Regions from separate parts of the Fructilactobacillus fructivorans genome, predicted to be linked through region 3. Evidence: predicted binding sites of a transcription regulator. Region 3 holds the regulator's gene; each other region holds the start of a gene.
What was found. The regulator Rex, encoded in region 3, represses fermentation and respiration genes when NADH is low (regulators of the CRP and FNR family bind a similar motif). The targets are predictions, from matches to a motif close to TTGTGAANTANTTCACAA.

Region 1 (7,247 bases), on a different contig from region 3:
AAGTCAGTGAGATCTTCTGAGTTATCAAATTCAGAACGACTCCGTGCAAATTCCTTTTGGCCAGGGGTTAAGTCGCTCATGTCATCAAACAAGAGACCCTGCTTATCAACCATGTAGAAGTGTTTCTTAGCGTCTTCTTCAGATAGACCAGCTTGAACCATTTCTTCACAGACTCTCTGAGCAATTCCAACTCCAGCAGTTCCAGCTCCGAAGCACAGATACTTCTGATCGGTCATCTTTTCACCGGAGATCTTGAGTCCACCAAGAACACCGGCAAGCACGATGATTCCAGTTCCCTGAATATCATCATTAAAGACCAAGTAGTCATCCTTGTACTTATCCAGAATGTTAGAAGCGTTAGCTCGACCAAAGTCCTCAAAGTGGAGGTACAAGTTTGGGAACAAGTCTTCTGCTTCCTTAACAAACTTGTCAACGAAGTCGTAGTACTTTTGGCCGTAGTCACGGTCTTGGTGATTACCAAGGTAGAGTGGGTTGTCTAACAAACTCTTGTTAGTAGTTCCAACGTCCATAACAACTGGAAGAACTTCTGATGGGTCAATACCGGCAGCGGCACTGTAAACCATTAACTTTCCAACGGGGATGTCGATTCCTTGAGTACCCCAGTCACCGATTCCGAGGATCCCCTCACCATCGGTTACAACAATCAACTTGATGTTGCGTCCGGCAGCAGTGTTCTTCAAACTTTCACGGATGGTTTCTGAATCATCGTGATCGATTGATAAGAAGGCTGCGTTTTGTGGATTAACATACAATCGTGAGTAGTTTTCGATTGAATCCGCAATCGTTGGATCGTAGACAACGGGCATGAATTCCGTTACATGTTTAGCAAACGTAGCGTAGAATAAAACTCGATTTTCATTGAAAATACTCATTAAGTAGACTCGTTTGTCGAGATCACTACTTTTGTGTTGGTATTCGTCATAAACATTTTCAACCTGTTCGTCTAGGGTTTGAACGTTTGGAGGAAGCATCCCAACTAGTCCTAATGTTTTTCGTTCGTCTTCAGTAAATGCGGTTCCCTTATTGATAAAGGGATTATTCAATATTTCTTCACCTTTAACCATATTTTAAGACTCCTTTTTGTAGTAAAATGGTTCTTAATTGATTCTTTTAAATATTAAGTCATGCTTAAAAATATAGTCAAACGCCAATTATTCATAAATTTAATTTATATGAGGATAGTATATGAAGCTAAAAGATTTAATGTACTTTAACAAGTTAGCAGAGCTCAAAAACTACACCGACGTTTCGCAGTACTACGACGTGAAGCAGCCAACCGTTACCATGGCAATCAAGCGGCTCGAAAATAACTTTAACGTCGAACTGGTTAACCGTAACCAGTCCCACCACAACGTCAAGTTAACCAATGCCGGGCTAAGACTAGAGGAACACGTTAAGATCATTTCTGACCAGGTCAACGAAATCGAGCAGGAGATGGGCAGTGCCAACGACCATGTGATTCGCTTCGGATTACCACCAATCATTGGCAACTACTATTTCCCCAAATTGGCCAGCGAATTACTTTCCCTCGGCATCCTAAATGACATGGACAATTCTGAAAGTGGTTCTCAGAAACTCTTAAGTGAACTAAAAGACGGCCACATTGATTTGGCCTTGCTTGGTTCAAGTGCGCCCCTTGAAAGTAGTGAGATCAGCTCCAGAATCCTGACCTCTGATACCTTTAAAATTGTGGTTAATCCCAAATCACACTTGGCCGGAATGAAGTCAGTTCGTTTTGCAAATTTAAAGAATGAAGAATTCGTCGGTTTATCCGACGATTTTGTTCACACCAAGGTTTTTTCTGACATGTGTGACCTTCACTCCATTCACCCCAACATCAAGTACCACACTTCAGATATTGAGTTAGCTAAGCAGTTAGTCTCCGAAAACGTGGGAATCACCTTTCTGGTCAGCAATGCCATTAAGTCAACCGATCCCCTCATCTCAGTCCCGATTAACGATGCCAGTTTACCCCCATTTTACGTTTCCATGGCGTATCGAAAGAGTCACGTCCTATCACCGAAAGAAAAAGAACTCATTAACGTCTTAACGAAATCGATCACACAAAAAAAGTAGGAATTCCATTTGGAATTCCTACTTTTTCTTTCTTAATGTAGCTTGTTAGTTAAACTTCTTTGTCGGTTTGTGTCTCAACTCCAACCCCTTCGTATTCATCAAGAATCATCTTCTTGAGGTCTGCGATTAGTGGTTCCTTCGGGTTAGCAGTTGTACATTGATCAGAGTATGCCAGTTCAGCAAGGTGGTCAGCAGCGGCTTCAAGCTCTGCCTTACTTACCCCTTGGGACTTCAGATCTAACTCAACCCCAACGGAGTGAGCTAATTCGATGAAGCGATGAACCAAGGCTTCCTTTAATTCTTCATTGGAGTTACCTGGGAGACCTAAGTATCTTGCGATGGTAGCGTAGTCGTCATCAGCTCTAAATGATTCGTACTTAGGCCAAGTAGCGATCTTCTTAGGCTTCTTGAAGTTGTATCTGATGACATGTGGCAAAGTAATGGCGATGGCAAGTCCGTGGGTAATCCCGAATTGACCCCCAATTTTATGAGCAATTGAGTGGGTAATTCCAAGAAAGGCGTTCGCAAATGCCATTCCGGCAATGGTAGAAGCCGTGTGCATCTTGTCTCTGGCTTCCATGTTGCCATTGTATGAGTCAGTCAGGTTATCAAAAATCATCTTGATTGCTTGTAGTGACAATGGACGAGTGTAGTCAGAGGCCATGGTTGATACGTATGACTCAATGGCATGAGTCAAAGCATCAAGACCTGAAGCGGCAATGGTACCCTTTGGAACCGTCTTAACAAATTGTGGATCAACAATGGCAACATCTGGTGTCAAAGCGTAATCAGCAAGTGGGTATTTCACGTGCAACTTCGAATCAGTAATAACTGAGAATGGAGTTACTTCTGAACCAGTTCCAGAGGTACTTGGAATGGCAACCATTTGTGATTTTTCGGGTTTGTTGTAACGGTAAGCCCGCTTTCTGATATCCAAGAACTTCTGCTTTGCACCGAAGAAATCAGTTTCAGGGCTTTCGTAAATCAACCACATCATCTTAGCGGCATCAAGTGGTGATCCACCACCTAAGGCAATGATGGTATCAGGTTTGAAGGCGTTCATTTGAGTAACACCAGCATTTACCATGTCGGTCGTTGGTTCACCATGGATATCGTCAAAGATGTAGTATTGAACGTCATCTTGTCTACGGTTCAATTCATCTAAGACCTTATCAACGTAGTGATATTTAACCATGGAAGGACTAGTAACGATGAAGGCCTTCTTGATACCTGGCATATCGTGTAAGTAACGAACTGAGTTCTTTTCGAAGTAAATTCGAGGTAATTTAATCCATTGCATATTATTTCTTCTCTTTGCGATAGTTTTAATGTTCAACAAGTCATAATCAGTAACGTTATGGGAAATTGAGTTTTTACCCCATGATCCAGTTCCAAGAGTAAGCGATGGAGTCATGTTGTTGTACAAGTTACCAACTCCGGCAAGTCCGGCTGGAGAGTTAACGATGACACGAGAAGCCTTAACGGCTACTCCAAAGTCAACGGCCAGTTGATCATCTGAAGTCTGAATGGCTGCGGTATGACCTAAACCACCGTAGTTCAATAATTCAGCACAAATTCTGAAGGCATCCTTGTGGTCCTTTGATTTGTAAACTGAGAGCACTGGTGACAACTTTTCACCAGACATTGGATACTTGGGACCAATACCGGTCATTTCAACGGCTAGAACCTGAGTGTCCTTTGGAATCTTAATCTTGGCCATGTCAGCGATTTGTTGCGCTGTGGCACCAGCGATTGGACCCTTTACACTAAGACGCTTGCTATCAAACATGGCGTCCGTTAACTTTTGCTTTTCGTTTTCGGGAACAAAGTAAACACGGTTTAATTCAAGTTGTTCCTTTACGTCCTTGTAGATGTCAGCGTCAATGACGGCACTGTTCTCAGTGGCACAGATCATCCCGTTATCAAAGGTTTTTGATAACACAATGTCATTAACGGCTCGGGGAATGTTAGCGGTCTTTTCAACGTAGACAGGACCATTACCAGGACCAACACCTAAAGCTGGCTTTCCAGCTGAGTAAGCGGCCTTAACAAGTCCAGGACCACCAGTAGCAAGGGTAATATCAACTCCAGGATTTTGGATTAAAGCGTTCGTAGCTTCACGACTTGGCTTTTCGATCCATTGAATGGCATCCTTAGGAGCACCAGCCTTAACGGCAGCATCTCTTACAATCCGTGCAGCTTCAATTGAGGATTGAAGGGCTTGGGGATGCAAACTAAAGATGATGGCGTTTCTAGTCTTCATTGAAATGATTGCTTTAAATAAAGTCGTTGAGGTTGGGTTGGTAACTGGTGTAATTCCAGCGATCACACCAAGGGGCTCAGCAACTTTAATCAAGTCATTTTCAGAATCTTCTGAGATGATTCCAACGGTCTTATCATTACGAATGTCGTGCCAAATTTCTTCAGTTGCGAACAAGTTCTTGATAGCCTTGTCTTCTTCAACTCCACGTCCAGTTTCTTCGTACGCCATTTTGGCAAGCTTTTGGTGGGCGTTTACACCTGCAAGAACCATAGCGTGAGTAATCTTATCAACCTTATCTTGGTCGAAGTTACTCATCTCGTCTACGGCAATGCGAGCTTTTTGAACTTTTGCATCAATATTCTTTTCGATCTCGTCAACATTGGGTTGTTGCTTTGCATCTGTCATATTTCCAGCCTCCAACATTTTCTTGTTATTTCTTTCACATTTAATATCTTATCATCATCTTTTTTAAAAAGCAATGGTTCGTTGTTATTTTTTTTCACTTATTATTCTGGCGGTGGTCTAACTCTTAAAAAGTAAGTAATTGAGTTTAAAGATGCTATTGTTACGAAATACACTAGCAGGCGTTAAAAAACAGGTAATCCTCAGCAAGGATTACCTGTTTTAATAATTATTTATTGAAAAATTGGTGTCGGATGAGATTGACACATTTCTGAATTCCTACAAACGAGAAGTCCGTTGTAAGTGCCAAAAGGAGTCCAATTCCGCCCACTGACCAGGTAAAGATCGTGACCAGTGAAAAGATTTTACCCAAGAAGATGAAGACCGACAGGAATAACGTCATACTTAAAATCACGATGAGCAGTTTGTAGCGGTTAAATGGTCGACAAACCATTATGAGCGCTAGCCAGCAAATGACTCCCGTAATCAAAACGCTTAAGGACGACGTAATCGAAGTATAGAGTCCGAGGATGTCGCCAATCACCCCAATTACCAGGATGTAAAACACGACACTCAATGCAGCTGGCAAAGAAATCTCATAAATGTTGGAAACAAATTTGTCCTTTAGAGCCCGGTAGTTTGGTTCGAGCGCTAGTAAGAACGATGGAATTCCTACCATTAAGTCATTAATTGGTGTCAGTTGAATTGGCTGAAACGGATAGTTTCTGGCAAAAAACAAGAAAATCACGCTTAACATAACAGAGAACATGGTCTTGATCAGGTACAGACAGGCAATGCTGTCAATGTTGTTGATGACCCTACGTCCCTCGTTTAGGACTTTAATGAGGGCATCAAAGTTGGAATCGATAATGACGAAATCGGCAATACTTTTAACACTCTCAGATCCAGAGGCCATCGCAATGCCACAGTCAGACTGTTTTAAGGCCAACAGATCGTTGACCCCATCACCAGTCATGGCAACCGTCCGTCCATTTTCCTGCAACGCCTTAATGAGACGCTGTTTTTGATCGGGCTTAACCCGACCAAAGACCACGTACTTTTTAACCAGGTCCTGATAGTTGGCATCGTCACCAACGGTGGTCATGTCTACGTAGTCAGAATAGTTTCGAATTCCAACCCGTTTGGCAATGCTTGAGACCGTCACCGGATCATCTCCGGAAATAACCTTCAAGTCCACTCCCTGATTGTAAAAGTACTGAAGCGTATCTGAAGCGTTGGGACGAATCACATCCGTAATCAGAATCAGGGCAATCAATTCACTTCCTGAGATCCTGTCTTCATTTAATTGATCAACCTTGGCCAAAGCAATCACCCGGAAGCCTTGTTCCGCGTAGTGTTGGACTTCTTTTTGTTGCTGATCGTTTAAATTAAGAATAAATTGAGGGGCACCAAAGACATACTTACCCTTGTCATCTAACTCGGCCCCACTCCACTTTCGCGCGGAGGAGAACGGCACAATCTTGGTTGCTGAGTATGGATGATCCGTAAAGTGATCTTTTAAGGCAGACGCCGTTTCGTTATTATCATCAATCTCGTTTACAAGAGATCCCATAATGGCCGCGATCTGTTGATCATCATAATGAGGAGCTTCCTTAATTAACTTGTTGAACTTTAATTCACCACTGGTAATCGTCCCGGTCTTGTCCAAACAAATAGTGTTGACCCGGGCAAGCGTCTCAATGGAAGATAAATCCCGAACGAGCACCCGCTTCTTAGCTAGATGATAAGCAGAAATGGCCAGCGTCACTGAGGTTAAAAGAACGAGTCCCTCTGGGATCATCCCGATCATCGCAGCCACGGTTCCAAGAATGGCGTTATTAACGCTCACCCCGTGCATCAAACGAGAGACAAAGAGGGCAATCCCCAATGGAATAATGATAATCGTCAAAATTTTAATGATTTTTTTGATTAATGAAATCAGGACACTGTTCTTACTCTTATCGGTTTTAGCCTGATTTGTAATCGTGTTGACGAAGGTCTCATCACCAACCTTGGTGGCCAGCATAAAAGCTTTTCCACTGACCAAAAAACTTCCGGAGGTGACTTGGTCCCCGTCATTTTTCTCAATTGGACTGGATTCACCAGTAATCTGGGACTCGTCGACTTCGATTCCCTTGGTTTCTTTGATTACACCATCGACGGGAACCTGGTCACCGCGATCCAACTCAATGATGTCACCCAATACGATCTGATCGGGTTGAATTAATTCATTTTCACCATTTCGTCTAACTTTCACTTTACTTTGAGACAGTAAAGCCATTTTGTCAACTTGACGCTTCGAACGAATCTCCTGGAAGATTCCGATTGCGGTGTTAGCTATGGCAATCACCAGGAACAGCATGTTGATATAGCTGCCGGTGTAAAAGACCAGGATACCTAATACCACGTTAATTACGTTAAATAATGTAAACACGTTTTCAACTAAAATCTGTTTCACTGATTTGGTCAATGGCTTGGGTTCCGT
Region 2 (7,247 bases), on a different contig from region 3:
TTAGACTTCATTGAAATTTATAAGAAACTTTTTAGTCAGTACTTTGTTAATTAGATAAAAAAATCGTCTTGAAGGTTGACCTTCAAGACGATTTTTATTTAATTAAGCTTTATTTTCTGATCCAAAGACCTTAATTCGATCAAGGCACATCTCTTTAAGTGCGTTTGTTCCAGCCTTTAAGAAAATCCGTGGATCATAGTTTTTACCCTCAAGATCTTTATCAGAGTGAACGTAGTCTCGCATGGCCTGATGAAAGGCTAGTTGACCCTCCGTGTTGACGTTGATCTTGGAAATTCCAAGTTGGATTGCTTTTCTGATTTGATCATCAGGAATACCGGAACCACCGTGTAGGACCAACGGTAACTGTTTACCGGTTTGGTTATAGATGGCTTGATCAATTTTTTTTAGGTGATCAAAGTTTAAGCCCTTCCAGTCCTTAGGATATTTTCCGTGAATGTTACCGATTCCGACTGCTAGCATGTCGACTCCAGTCTCAGCCATTTTAACGGCTGAGTCGACGGGGGCAATTTCACCGTCAGCAATCACACCATCTTCTTCACCACCAATGGTGCCAACTTCAGCTTCGACACTAACATCCTCAGCGTGGGCTAATTTAACAAGTGTTTTGGTCTTGTCGAGGTTCTCGTCCAAGGGAAGAGCAGAGCCATCAAACATGATGGAAGTGAACTTAATTCCCAAAGTCTTAATGGCGTCGTAAAAGGTACCATGGTCAAGATGAATTGAAACAGGGACGGTGATGTTTAAGGCGTGGTACATGTCCACAATCAAGTCATAAACTAATCGGAAACTCCCCATGTAGTTAGCGGCTCCAGAAGTCGCTTGGATAATTACAGGTGACTTGGCTTCTTCGGCTGCTTCAAGAATGGCTCTAGCCCATTCCAAGTTATTAACGTTGAATGCTGGAACGGCGTAGTGTTCTTTTCGGGCCTTATCTAACATTTCAGTACTGTTTGTAATCATTTTCTTCTCCTTTATTCCCAATTTTCCTTTTTAAACGTACTTACATTCCCGTGAATGACGTACTTGGGATTCTGATTAGATTTTTTTACGGCAGTTTTTATGTCACTTGTTTGTTGACTGTTTTGGGCAATGTCAATTAAGAAAGGAACTAGATCATCCTTCCAAGTGAGACGTTTGTCGAATCCATACTGAATCCAGACGCTATTAGTCTTGGGATCATTCCACGAACTTGCCCCATGATAAGGACGATCATCGATCAAAATTCCACCAACATAGTGAACTAATCCCTTATCGTGGGTCATTGTTATTTTTTTATAAAATGGACTGTTTTTCTCAGCTCCAAAAAAATGCTGAATCCACGCTACTTTATCCTGCCAGGCACTTGGATTACTCCAGGGAGCAGTGGTCAAGATGTATAGATCATAGTAGTCAGCTAATTTATTGACACTTTCGATGGCATCTTCAGTTGGATCTAAGTCCCGAAAAATTCCAGGGATCCGATCTGGTCGTGCTCCCGTTGGGAGTGATTTTGCTCTTTGATTAAGGACCGGAATGGTGTTAACCAACACGTTGTCCATGTCGAGAAATAATTTGATGGATTCTTTTTTATTGTTTGACTGCATGTCGAAACTGATTCTCCTATACTAATAAGGTAAAATAAATGAACTTATAATAATGTTTAAAACATATCTTTTACCATTATAGTCAATTATCTTGCCCAGTGGTTAATTGGACCATACTTGTGGCCAACCTGGATTTCATCTTCGATTGCACCGTCAACGTACTGCTTGGCAATCTTAATGGAATCGGCAACGGTGTGACCCTTAGCTAGTTCAGCGGTGATTCCAGCTGAAAGGGTATCACCAGTTCCGTTTTTACGATCGGTAGTGAAGTAAGGGCCATTTAAGTTAAAGTGCTGACCATCTTCTAACAAAACGTAGTCAGAAACCTTTGTTTGACTAGGATCGTCATGGCGACCCTTCACAATGACGTTGCTAGCGCCCATGTCTTGCATGGCTTTAGCTGATTTAGCCATGAAATCAGGATCATCAACATCGAGTCCAGTAAGCTTTTGTGCTTCAAAGAAGTTGGGTGTTAAAACGGTTGCCATCGGTACTAATTCATTTTTCATGGCATCGAAAGCGTCTTCTTCAAGCAACATGGTTCCAAACTTGGTAGTAATTACTGGATCAACCACTAGTGGACCAAAGTCGTATAGCTGATAGTCTTTTACCACCGTATTGATAATGTTGGCATCAGAGAGCATCCCAGTCTTAGCGGCTAAGATATGAAAGTCATCACCTAGATCTTTGAATTCTTGATCAATAAAACTAGTTGGCATGTTGACACTATCATGAATTCCATAGGAGTTCCCTGACACACATGCTGTAATAATTGAAGCACCGTACACACGACGAGCAAAGAAAGTTTCTAAGTCTGCCTGAATTCCAGCGCTGCCATCACTATCACTGCCGGCAATTGTTACTGCTTGCGGATAATCTTTAGTCATTTTTGAGTCCCCATTTCCACTTTAATTTGATTTTTACCTGTTCCATGTATTATAATACTAAGAGCTGATGTATTTAAGAGTTTAGACTTAATTGGAAGGAGTTTTTCATCATGAGAATTTGTCATCCAAATGGTGTCCAAGGTCGTCGTCCGATCGACACTAAAAAACGTAAAGCAAAACAAAAAGAAGTAGCAGATTTACAAAAATTTTTGAAGCAAAAACCTGCTAAATAATTTAACTAATTAACTTTTACTAGACATCTGATGGTCGGTTTTCCGATCGTTAGGGTCTATTTTTTTACGAACATTTTCTTTGATAACTATTGCACAAGATGTGATAATGAGGGTGAAAAATAGAAGGAACGGGATGATACCAATGGGCGCGAGTAACGGTTAGCTCAAAGTTATTTTCATGAATCAACGATTATGTAGAGGAGACTTAAAATTATGACTGACGTAAGTATTCCAAACTATGATAAAAATAATATGCCAAAGACCACGAAGAGTGCGGTCTTAGAGAAAGTGTTCGACATTGACATGAAGGACACCAAACTAAAAGAAATGGGTCCAACTGACGTTTTGATTAAAGTGGTAGCGGTTGGAATTTGTGGTTCCGATGTTCATTACTATGACCAGGGTCATATTGGTAACTTTGTGGTTAAGAAACCACTGATTTTGGGCCATGAGAGTTCCGGTGTTATTGTTGCTGTTGGCGATAAAGTTACTAAGTTCAAACGTGGTGATCGGGTTGCCATGGAACCTGGTGTTCCATGCGGTCACTGTGAAGCTTGTCGAACTGGTCACTACAACCTTTGCCCGAACATGCAGTTTATGGCAACGCCACCCGTTAATGGTGATTTAACTCAATTTATCGTTTATCCTCAAGACTTTGTTTACCCAATTCCTGAAAATGTCTCATATGAAGAAGCTACTTTGAACGAACCATTGTCAGTTGGTGTTCATGCTACGCAAAAATTAGGTGTAGATGTTGGTTCATCAGTTCTGATTTCCGGAATGGGTCCCATTGGTTTACTGGCAATTCTGGCCGCTAAAGCCCATGGAGCTGATCAGATCATTGTTAGTGATGCTGAGCAATCACGATTGGACGTTGCAAAAAAGTTAGGAGCCACTAACGCGGTTAACATTAAGAATGCTGATGTTCTTGATACCGTTAAAACCCTTACCAACGGGGTTGGAGTTGACTATGCCATTGAAGCTTCTGGAACGGTTCCTGGTGAACAAACTTCCCTGCATGCCCTAAAACGGGGCGGAAAGGTTGCTTACATTGGAGTTCCAACGACTGACCAAACTCCACTGGACGTTCCGTTTATGACCGATCATGAAACTACGATCATGGGGATCTTTAGATACTGTAATAATTATCAAACTGGTTTGAAGATTTTAGCTAAGAATACAAAACTGGTTGATAATTTGTTAACTAACTTCTATCCATTGGATCAAACTAAGGCAGCACTTGAAAAGTCCAGAACCGATAAAAGTAATTCAATTAAGGTCATTATTTATCCAAATGAACAACTGAGAAAATAGCGCCATAAGTGGATTCTGCAATGGGTAATTGCAGAGTCCACTTTTTTTGCAAAATAATTTGCTAAATTAGTAGACAAACTATTAAGACCTGTGTATACTTGTGAACAACAAATTAAGTATTTCATTATTGCTGTGTAGTTCAGTTGGTAGAAACGCTTCACTGTTAATGAAGATGTCGCTGGTTCGAGCCCAGCCACAGCAGCTATTTAAAAACCACAATTAGGATTGTGGTTTTTAAATTAATGCTTCTTACCTTTTTTAGCTTTTTTAGGTTTACGCTTTTTAGGTTTTGACATTTGTCTCAGTTGATCTTTCATGCCTTCAATTTCTTTTGCATGCTCCTGTTTCCATTCTTTGAATGATGATCCTGAATCAGAATCGGCGGGTTTAAGACCGGTATCTAACCAGAATAATGCTTCTGATAGACTAGGGAAATTGTGCAACCAAAGCGTTTGACCATTCTCAGAATCGAAAGCAACGTATGAGCGAGAGCGCCGCTTTAAGAAGGTATGCTTTCTAATCTTGAACGCTTCTCTTTTTCTAGTTAAAAAGTAATCTGGTAAAATGTATTTACCGGGAGTCATTAACTTTGGAAAACGTTCATTCTTTTGAGCATGACGGTCTTTGAGCATTGCTAACGCTTGATCAACTGTAATTAATTTTGCAGCTATATCGGCCATTGTATGAATCCCCTCCTACATATTATTTTCGCATAAATATTACAAAATGCAAAATGATATGACTAAATGTAAGAATTAATTAAGAATTTGAATGGAGTAAAAATGGGAAAGACAAAGAAGTATTACGCAGTCAGACGAGGGCGTCATCCTGGAATTTACCCGACCTGGGATTTGGCCAAAGCTCAAATCGACGGATATTCAGGGGCGCAGTATAAAAGCTTTCAAACCAAAAGGGAAGCAAGTGCGTACTTGTATAATGAACAAGCACCAATCACAGAAACAGAGGGGAGTCACACCCAACGTCCTGAGATTATTGTCTTTACCGATGGTGGGTCACGAAATCATGGTAATGTCGCTGGTGGTCACGTTAAGTCCAACGATAAAGCAGCCTGGGCGTACCTCATTGACGCTCCAACGGGTCAACACGTTGACTCTGGTGGGGAATATGGGGTCACTAACAATCGGATGGAAATCATGGCACTCGTGAGGGCCCTTCAGTGGCTATCTGAGCACCAACTAAATCATGCTGGCATTGGTGTAGTCAGTGATTCCAGATACGTTTTAAACGCAATTACAAAGCATTGGATTGATGGCTGGAAAAAGCGAGGCTGGAAACGCAGTGGTGGTGAACTGAAAAATAAGGAGCTTTGGCAACAGCTTGACGAACTTTTACATCAGTTTTCCAACATCCAGTTTGGTTGGACGAAGGGTCACGCCACTAACAAGGGAAACGTCTTTGTTGACGAGAAATTGAATCAGACTATGGACAAAATGTAAATTTGCTTAATAATAAAGATGAAACCCCAAAGGAGTGATTCAATGACAAGTGAGAGAGAAAAGATGACAAATGGTGAACCGTACAATCAGTTTGATAAGGAATTGATTAGTCGGCGAATTTTATGTCGAAAGCAGTTACAGGAGGCTAATGATACCCCTGATAACGAGAAACGAAACGGATTAATCCAGGACTTATTGGCTAAGAGTGGCCCGAAGTTCTTTGTTGAAACTGGAATTGAGTTTGATTATGGTTTTAACATTTATATTGGTGATAATTTTTACGCTAATTATGGGTTAACCCTTTTGGACACCGCTCCAATTACGTTTGGTAAAAACTGTTACATAGGTCCTAATTGTGGACTATATACCAACGTTCATCCCCTAAATGCAAAGGAACGGGTGGCAGACGTTGAAATGGCTGCCCCAATTACCATCGGTGATAATGCTTGGTTTGGTGGTCATGTCACAATTGTTCCGGGGGTGACCCTCGGAAATAATGTGGTCGTAGGAGCTGGATCCGTTGTCACCAAGTCATTTGGCGACGATGTGGTCCTGGTAGGTAATCCTGCAAAAGTATTAAAAAAGATTGATAATAATTAACGAATTTTACTTATTATCTTAGTTGTGTATAATGATAATGAAAGATAAGTAATTATCATTTGTGTGACCGTTACAACGCTATGCAAGTGTCTCTATGAGCACCATGCATAGCGTTTTTTATTGTGAAAAAGTATTTGGAGGGATTTCTTTATTTTTAAAAAATTTAATATTGATAAATTCGTCTTTATTCCCACGCTGTTAATCTTTGGAGTGGGATCGATCATTTTGATCGTTGGTGGTTCAAAATTACAGGGGATTTTAGCTCTGGCTTTAAATTGGATTACTAATCAAATGGGTTGGGCCTACATGGTTGTTTACATAATTAATTTCTTATTTTTTATGTGGCTAATCTTTTCAAAATATGGTGCCATCAGATTGGGAGAACCACACTCGAAGCCAGAATACAGTGACCTTCAATGGGGAAGCATGGTGTTTGCGACCGCAATTGATGCTAGTATTTTGATGTTAAGTATGGTTGATCCGTTAAGGTATCTCCAGCATCCACCATTTGGCGCAAAACCATTTTCTGAAAGTGCGTATAACTACGCTCATATGTTTGGTCAATTTAATTGGGGACCAATGGCATGGATGATGTTTGCCCCGGCCACCATTGCAATTGCGTACATCTTGTTCGTTAAGCACGGGAAGGTTCAGCGTCTAAGTTCTGCGATTGATTTCATTCAAGGAGAAGCCAAGTGGAAATACTACCTCAGACAATTAGTTGACTTTCTGGTTGTCTTTGGAATCATGGGTGGAGTTGGATCTTCCGTCGGAATGGAGATTCCAATCATTTCTAACGTCTTGAGTCGCTTGTTGGGAATTCCTGATAATCTGATTCTGAAGATTGCGCTCTTCGGTGTTCTCTTTGTCATCTTTGCATGGACCGTGTACAAGGGGCTTAACGGTGGGATTGACCGATTGAGTGATGCCCACATTTGGACCGCCATTATCTTCTTGGCGTTTGTCTTGTTAGTTGGTCCAACGATTTACATTTTAAGTTCAGAGACAAATAGTTTGGGACTACTAGCTGATAAGTTCGTTGCCATGTCGACGAACACCATTCCCAATGGTCCGGCAGATGTTGCTAAACAAGAAACGATCTTTTACTGGGGTTGGTGGTTATCATACATGCCAGTCATGGGATTGTTTATT
Region 3 (7,247 bases):
ATGGTCATCCCTTATCACTGTGATCGAGTCAGAAGAATTCAACGGTTAAACAAGATTCCGAAGATTCATGATGAACATGATATTATGCAAACCGAGTATCACGTTCGTTTTACTGATATTGATTGGAATTCTCATGTTAATAATGCTAAATACATAGGATGGATGGTAGACGTCTTGCCTTATGATTTTCTGGCTTCTCATGTGCCAACGGAAGTAAGCATCAAATATGAAGACGAAGTTACGTACGGAGATCCCGTGTTAAGTCGAGGTAAGTTCATCAATACCGATAATCAAATTCAAACTGTTCATGATATTTCAGTTAATGGAAGTACTAAATCGATTGCTGAAGTGAAATGGAAAAAGTTGGATAAAAAAGGAAGCAAATAACATGCATGTTTTAGCAATTGATACCTCTAATCAACCACTAACAGTGGCCGTTCTTGATGATGAACGGGTCTTGGCAACGACTACCATGACTACGCATCGAAAGCATGCGGAATATTTAATGCCCATTGTTGAGAAACTGGTTAAGTATGCCAAATTAACTCCCCAGGATTTAGATCGAGTTGTTATAAGTAATGGACCAGGGTCTTACACCGGAATTAGGATTGCCACTACGGTGGGGAAGGTGTTAGCAGATACTTTAAACATTGATTTAGTTGGTATTTCAAGTTTAATGGCACTTGCCCTAAACGTTCAAAAGGAACATCAGCTGGTGGTTCCGCTTTTTGATGGTAGAAATGATAATTTGTTTACAGGATTGTATCGGACTTCTCAAAGTGGTCCCGAGGTTGTGATTGAAGATCAACACATCAATTTTGATAAGTGGTTACAGAAGCTTGACGAATTTAATGAACCAATCATCTTCGTTGGAAGTGATGTTGATCATTTTGTGGATCGTTTGAAATCACATTTTGGAACGAATTTTAAGAGCTTAACCGGAATTGATAATTTACCACAAGCTGCCAAGATCGGGGTTTATGGAGAAAAGCAGGACCCGGTTTCCAACATTAATAATTTTAATCCTAATTATCTTCGTTTAACTAAAGCACAAGCCGACTGGCAAAAGTTGAACCCTGGGAGGGAAAACGAGTCCTATGTTGAGAAAAATTGAATCATGGTTAAAAAAGAATTTGAAGAAAAAAGAAGAAGCCAAAATTCAACGAGGACTTCAGATTCAAAACCACATTGTGGATATTAACGGAACTGATTACTATTTTGGGAAGGGTTCTATTACCGACATTCCTGATATTGTGAACGTTGAAGAAGAAGTTTATGATAAAAAGGCTGCTTGGGATCGAGAACGTTTTTTAAATGATTTAAAAAAACATAAAAATAGTTTATACATGGTGATTCGTAAAGCGGATGAATTGATTGCGTTTGTTGGGTGTTACATTTCACGTGATAGTAAAAACTGTCACGTTGAAAACATCGCCGTGTTACCAAAGTTTCAGAATCGTGGTCTTGGCTATTTCTTATTAACGATGGTAATTAGAAGAGCACGATTAATGAAATTACGAAGTGTCTCAGTTGAGACTCGCCTAAGTAATATTAAGGCGCAAGATTTAAATCGTGATCTTGGGTTTATTCAAGTTGGAATTGATCCGGATTACTATAACGATGGTGAAGATGCCGTAGTAATGAAATTAGATCTATCTAAGCAAAAAGTAGCCCCAAATAATTTTGGAAGATAGTTAGAAACGGTGAGTGAGATGCAAGAAAACAGTATGATTTTGTCATTTGAAAGTAGTTGTGATGAAACAAGTGTGGCCGTCATAAAAAACGGGAATAAAATTTTATCCAATGTTGTTGCAACTCAAATTAAGAGTCATCAAAGATTTGGCGGAGTGGTTCCCGAGGTAGCTAGTCGACATCATATTGAAGAAATTACCATTTGTATCAATGATGCTTTACAGCGAGCTAACGTTACATACGATGATTTAACCGCAGTCGCTGTGACATATGGTCCTGGACTTGTTGGTGCTCTTTTGATCGGAGTTACAGCTGCTAAGGTGGTTGCCTGGGCACATAATCTGCCACTAATTCCGATTAATCACATTGCGGGGCATATTTACGCAACTAACTTTGTTAAACCAATTACTTTTCCAGCCATGGCACTCGTTGTTTCTGGTGGTCATACCGAGCTAGTTTGGATGCCCAAGGAAGGTAAGTTCGAAATCATTGGTGAAACAAGGGATGATGCTGCTGGTGAAGCATTTGATAAAATTGGACGAGTACTAGGAATTAATTATCCAGCTGGTCCTACCGTCGATGCTATGGCACAAAAGGGTAAGGATACATTTGCCTTTCCACGTGCTATGGAAGCAGATGATAATTATGATTTTAGTTTTAGCGGATTAAAAAGTGCTTTTATTAATACGGTTCATCATGCCGATCAGATTGGAAAGACTCTAAATAAGAACGATTTAGCGGCCAGTTTTGAAGCCGCTGTGGTGGATGTCTTGGCAGAAAAATCACAAAGTGCACTTGAAAAATATCCTGCCAAAGAGTTCATTTTAGCTGGTGGAGTAGCAGCCAATCATGGGATTAGAGAACGACTGGCTTCAGTCGCAAGTAAGGAAAATGTCGAATTTGTTAAAGCACCATTAAAGTTATGTGGTGATAATGCAGCTATGATAGGTGCCGCTGCGGCGGCAATGCAGCACCATCAGGAAGCTGGCAAAGCTTCGTTAAATGCTGATCCTGGATTAGAATTTGAATGGGCTCCAAATGAGAATTAAATCGTTAATAACAAATTAAAAAATTAATTTGTCCTACGTTGTCGGGCTTTTCAGACGCTTTCATTTTTATATTATTTCACAAACAATTTCTTTATGGTAGAATTGGTCTTGTGACTTATTAATCTCGACAATAATAATAGGAGATTTAGAAATGGCTGAGACAAAAATTCCGCGAGCAACCGCAAAACGATTGCCGCTTTACTACCGTTATTTAAATATTTTACATGACGGTGGTAAGAAACGAATATCATCAAATGAATTAGCCGACGCGATTCAGGTGGATTCTGCCACCATTCGTCGTGACTTTTCATATTTTGGTGCCCTTGGTAAACGGGGTTACGGATACGACGTAGATAGTTTACTAGAGTTCTTTAAGAAGATCCTGAACCAAGACCAACTTACCAATGTAGCTTTAATCGGTGTTGGTAATTTGGGACACGCTCTTTTGAATTTTAACTTTCATATGGATAGTAATATTCGGATCTCTGCTGCTTTTGATGTTAACCCTAAAAACGTTAATACCATTCAGGGTGGAGTTCCTATTTATCCAATGGATCAGTTGGTTAAACAACTGAAAGATCAACAAATCAGTGTTGTGATTCTTACGGTACCTGGTAAAGTTGCTCAGCAGGTTGCAGATCAAGTGGCTAAGGCTGGGGTCAAGGGAATCTTAAACTTTACTTCGGTTCGACTATCGGTTCCAAAAGAAATCAGAGTTCATAATGTTGATTTAACCAATGAACTACAAACATTGATTTATTTTATTGATCATTATGATAAAGATTAAGCATCCAATTTTGGATGCTTTTTTGTTTTTACTGGGCAAAGTTCTTGCAATAATTTGAAAAAAATAATATATTAAGAATGTAAGTTAGCACTTGATAAGTGCAAGTGCTAAAATTTAACAAAGATATTCATTGGAGGGATTAACGTGTTAGAACCATTAGGAGATCGCGTAATTGTCGAAGTGCAAGAACCAGAAGAAAAAAATGTCGGTGGAATTGTTTTAGCAAACAACGCTAAAGAAAAACCACAGATGGGTAAAGTTGTCGCTGTTGGCGCAGGTCGAGTTCTTGATAACGGACAAAAAGTTGCCCCTTCTGTTAAAGAAGACGACATGGTAATGTTTGATAAATATGCAGGTACAAAGGTTGAATACGATGGTACTCCATACCTTGTAATGCATGAAAAAGATTTACTTGCAATCGTTAAATAATTAAAAAAATAAATTAATATGAGGTGATAATCATGGCTAAAGAGATTAAATTTTCTGAAAATGCTAGAAATTCAATGTTAAATGGTGTTGACAAATTAGCTGACACTGTAAAAACAACGATGGGTCCTAAGGGACGTAACGTTGTTCTAGAAGAAAAAGCTGGAGATCCAACCATTACAAATGATGGTGTTACAATTGCTAAATCAATTGACCTTCCAGATCACTTTGAAAACATGGGTGCAAAATTAGTATCTGAAGTTGCTTCAAAGACTAATGATGTTGCCGGTGATGGTACTACTACTGCTACTGTTCTTGCTCAAGCAATTGTCAAGGAAGGTATGAAGAACGTTACTGCTGGTGCTAACCCAGTTGGTGTTCGTCAAGGAATTGAAAAAGCTACTAGAACAGCCGTTGACAGTCTTCACAAGATGAGCCATCAAGTAACTAGCAAAGATGATATTGCTCAAATCGCTTCAATTTCATCTGCCAACGAAAAAGTTGGTAACTTGATTGCTGACGCAATGGAAAAAGTTGGTAATGATGGTGTTATTACTATTGAAGAATCACGTGGTGTTGACACTAGCCTAGACGTTGTTGAAGGAATGGAATTTGATCGTGGATACATGTCACAATACATGGTTACCGACCAAGAAAAAATGGAAGCTAACTTAGATAATCCCTACATTCTAATTACTGACAAGAAAATTAATAATATCCAAGACATTTTGCCATTACTTCAATCAGTCGTTCAACAAGGTCGTTCACTATTGATCATTGCTGATGACATTGGTGGTGAAGCACTTCCAACCCTTGTTTTGAACAAAATGCGTGGAACATTTAACGTAGTTGCTGTTAAAGCTCCTGGCTTTGGTGACCGTCGTAAGGAACAATTACAAGATATCGCTACTTTGACTGGTGGTACTGTAATTACTTCTGATCTTGGCTTAGATCTAAAAGACACTACTATTGATCAATTAGGTCAAGCTAACAAAGTTAACGTTACTAAAGACAACACTACTATTGTTGAAGGTAAGGGTAGCAAAGAAGCAATCGACAAACGAATCGATGAAATCAAACAACAAATTGATGCCACTGATTCTGACTTTGACCGTGACAAGTTGAAGGAACGTTTGGCTAAGTTGGCAGGTGGAGTTGCTGTTATCAAAGTTGGTGCAGCTACTGAAACCGAACTTAAAGAACGTAAATACAGAATTGAAGATGCTCTAAATGCTACGAGAGCTGCCGTTGAAGAGGGATTTGTTCCCGGCGGTGGTACTGCATATGTCAACATCTTAAAGGACGTTGCTAAGATCCCTGCTGAAGGTGACGAAGCAACCGGAATCAACATCGTTGTTAAAGCACTTGAAGCTCCTGTAAGACAGATTGCTGAAAATGCTGGTGTCGATGGTTCAGTTATCGTTGATCATTTGAAAGATGAAAAACCAGGAGTTGGTTACAACGCTTTAACTGGTAAGTACGAAGACATGATCAACGCTGGAGTTGTTGACCCAACCAAGGTAAGTCGTTCAGCACTTCAAAACGCTGCATCTGTTTCAGCTCTTCTATTGACTACTGAAGCCGTTGTTGCCGAACAACCAAAAAATGATAATGATCAACCAGCCGCTCCACAACAACCTGGAATGGGTGGAATGATGTAATCAAAGTTTGATTAAAAAAAGAGTCCGTATGGACTCTTTTTTTATTCTCAATTATGATGAATTATCTAGGTTAATGTAGTACAATTGCATTTGACTTTAAAATTAAGGATTTATTAAGTTAAATATGACATATTAAAGGAGTATGGATTAAATGTGGCGGTATTTAAAAAGACTAATTATTGGACGTCCGCTTAAAACAACGGAAGGCTCTGGTCAGTCTCTTACTAAGTTCAAAGGCTTAGCCTTATTATCATCGGATGCTTTGTCATCAGTTGCTTATGGTACTGAACAGATCACTGCAGTTTTGATTACTTTATCAACTGCAGCTTTGATGTATCAAATGTGGGTTGCACTACTAGTATTAGTTCTGTTAGCCGCGATCACATTGTCTTATCGACAGATCATTTATGCTTATCCTTCAGGTGGAGGGGCATATGTAGTTGCTAGAACTAACTGGGGTGATACAGCTGGTCTAGTGGCAGGTGGCTCACTACTAGTTGATTACATGCTGACGGTTGCTGTTTCAACTACATCAGGAACTGAAGCGATTACTTCAGCCATTCCTGCGTTGTACAATTATCAGATTCCAATTGCCATCTTAATTGTTGTGTTTATCATGATTTTGAATCTGCGGGGAATGCATGATTCCGCATCTTTCTTGGTTATTCCAGTGTACTTATTCATCGTGATGATTATCATTTTAATCATTGTCGGTGCTTACAATATTTTAACTAATAAAATTACTTATCATGCTTATGCACCATTAAATGCTTCCGTTAAGGGAATGACCCTAGTTCTATTCTTTAAGGCGTTCTCATCTGGATCAGCATCGTTAACCGGAGTTGAAGCGATCAGTAATGCGGTTCCTAACTTTAAGCAACCTAAGCGAAAGAATGCTGCTAATACGTTAGGAATTATGGCCATTATTTTAGGAATTTTCTTTGCTGGGATTACCTTCCTGAGTTATTACATGGGAGTTATTCCTAACGCTAAAGACACCGTCCTTTCACAGATTGGTACGAATGTCTTTGGTCACGGGATCATGTATTACTTACTTCAGTTGGCAACCGCATTGATCTTGGCCGTTGCTGCTAACACCGGTTTCTCAGCTTTCCCAATCCTGGCCTACAACATGGCTAAGGATAAATACCTGCCTCACGCTTACCTAGATAAGGGTGACCGATTGGGCTATTCAAATGGAATTATTTCATTGGCATTGGGTGCCATCGTTTTGATCGTACTCTTTAAGGGTAAGACCAACCTCTTAATTCCACTTTATGCCGTTGGTGTGTTCGTTCCATTTACATTATCTCAATCAGGAATGATCGTTCATTGGTTCAGAAACAAAGAGGGTTGGTGGCCAATGAAGGCCGTGATTAACTTCATTGGAGCCTTTATCTCTGTTATGCTGGTGGTCTTCCTGTTTGCACTTCACTTTGCAAACGTATGGCCATACTTGATCATCATGCCATTACTTCTCTTGATGTTTTACAAGATTCATCTTCACTATCAACGAATTGCAGAACAACTTCGGATCTCAACTGATCCTAATTACGAGAATCATACGTACGCTGGTTCAACGGTAATTGTGCTAGTTGGAAACGTTACTCAAGTTACTAGACAAGCGATCAA

Region 1: adhE (bifunctional acetaldehyde-CoA/alcohol dehydrogenase) is a predicted target of Rex. The motif match lies at 4,788-4,805, and genes of this name have one in related genera.
Region 2: LfDm3_RS03070 (NAD(P)-dependent alcohol dehydrogenase) is a predicted target of Rex. The motif match lies at 2,804-2,821, and genes of this name have one in related genera.

What each region holds. Positions count from the first base shown of each region.
Region 1 is NZ_JOJZ01000024.1:133,993-141,239, forward strand. Features, by position in the region: gene LfDm3_RS06405 (malolactic enzyme) at 1-1,085, opposite strand, end outside; gene LfDm3_RS06410 (LysR family transcriptional regulator) at 1,207-2,097, shown strand; gene adhE (bifunctional acetaldehyde-CoA/alcohol dehydrogenase) at 2,147-4,765, opposite strand; gene LfDm3_RS06420 (HAD-IC family P-type ATPase) at 4,992-7,247, opposite strand, start outside.
Region 2 is NZ_JOJZ01000013.1:13,493-20,739, forward strand. Features, by position in the region: gene LfDm3_RS03050 (ArgE/DapE family deacylase) at 1-54, shown strand, start outside; gene fba (class II fructose-1,6-bisphosphate aldolase) at 103-981, opposite strand; gene LfDm3_RS03060 (5' nucleotidase, NT5C type) at 993-1,604, opposite strand; gene thiD (bifunctional hydroxymethylpyrimidine kinase/phosphomethylpyrimidine kinase) at 1,691-2,491, opposite strand; gene LfDm3_RS06970 (hypothetical protein) at 2,602-2,724, shown strand; gene LfDm3_RS03070 (NAD(P)-dependent alcohol dehydrogenase) at 2,938-4,038, shown strand; tRNA gene LfDm3_RS03075 (tRNA-Asn) at 4,167-4,240, shown strand; gene LfDm3_RS03080 (hypothetical protein) at 4,278-4,718, opposite strand; gene LfDm3_RS03085 (ribonuclease H family protein) at 4,821-5,495, shown strand; gene LfDm3_RS03090 (sugar O-acetyltransferase) at 5,538-6,095, shown strand; gene LfDm3_RS03095 (BCCT family transporter) at 6,282-7,247, shown strand, end outside.
Region 3 is NZ_JOJZ01000019.1:167,303-174,549, reverse strand. Features, by position in the region: gene LfDm3_RS04600 (acyl-[acyl-carrier-protein] thioesterase) at 1-387, shown strand, start outside; gene tsaB (tRNA (adenosine(37)-N6)-threonylcarbamoyltransferase complex dimerization subunit type 1 TsaB) at 389-1,114, shown strand; gene rimI (ribosomal protein S18-alanine N-acetyltransferase) at 1,098-1,694, shown strand; gene tsaD (tRNA (adenosine(37)-N6)-threonylcarbamoyltransferase complex transferase subunit TsaD) at 1,713-2,741, shown strand; gene LfDm3_RS04580 (redox-sensing transcriptional repressor Rex) at 2,893-3,528, shown strand; gene groES (co-chaperone GroES) at 3,673-3,957, shown strand; gene groL (chaperonin GroEL) at 3,990-5,615, shown strand; gene LfDm3_RS04565 (APC family permease) at 5,767-7,247, shown strand, end outside.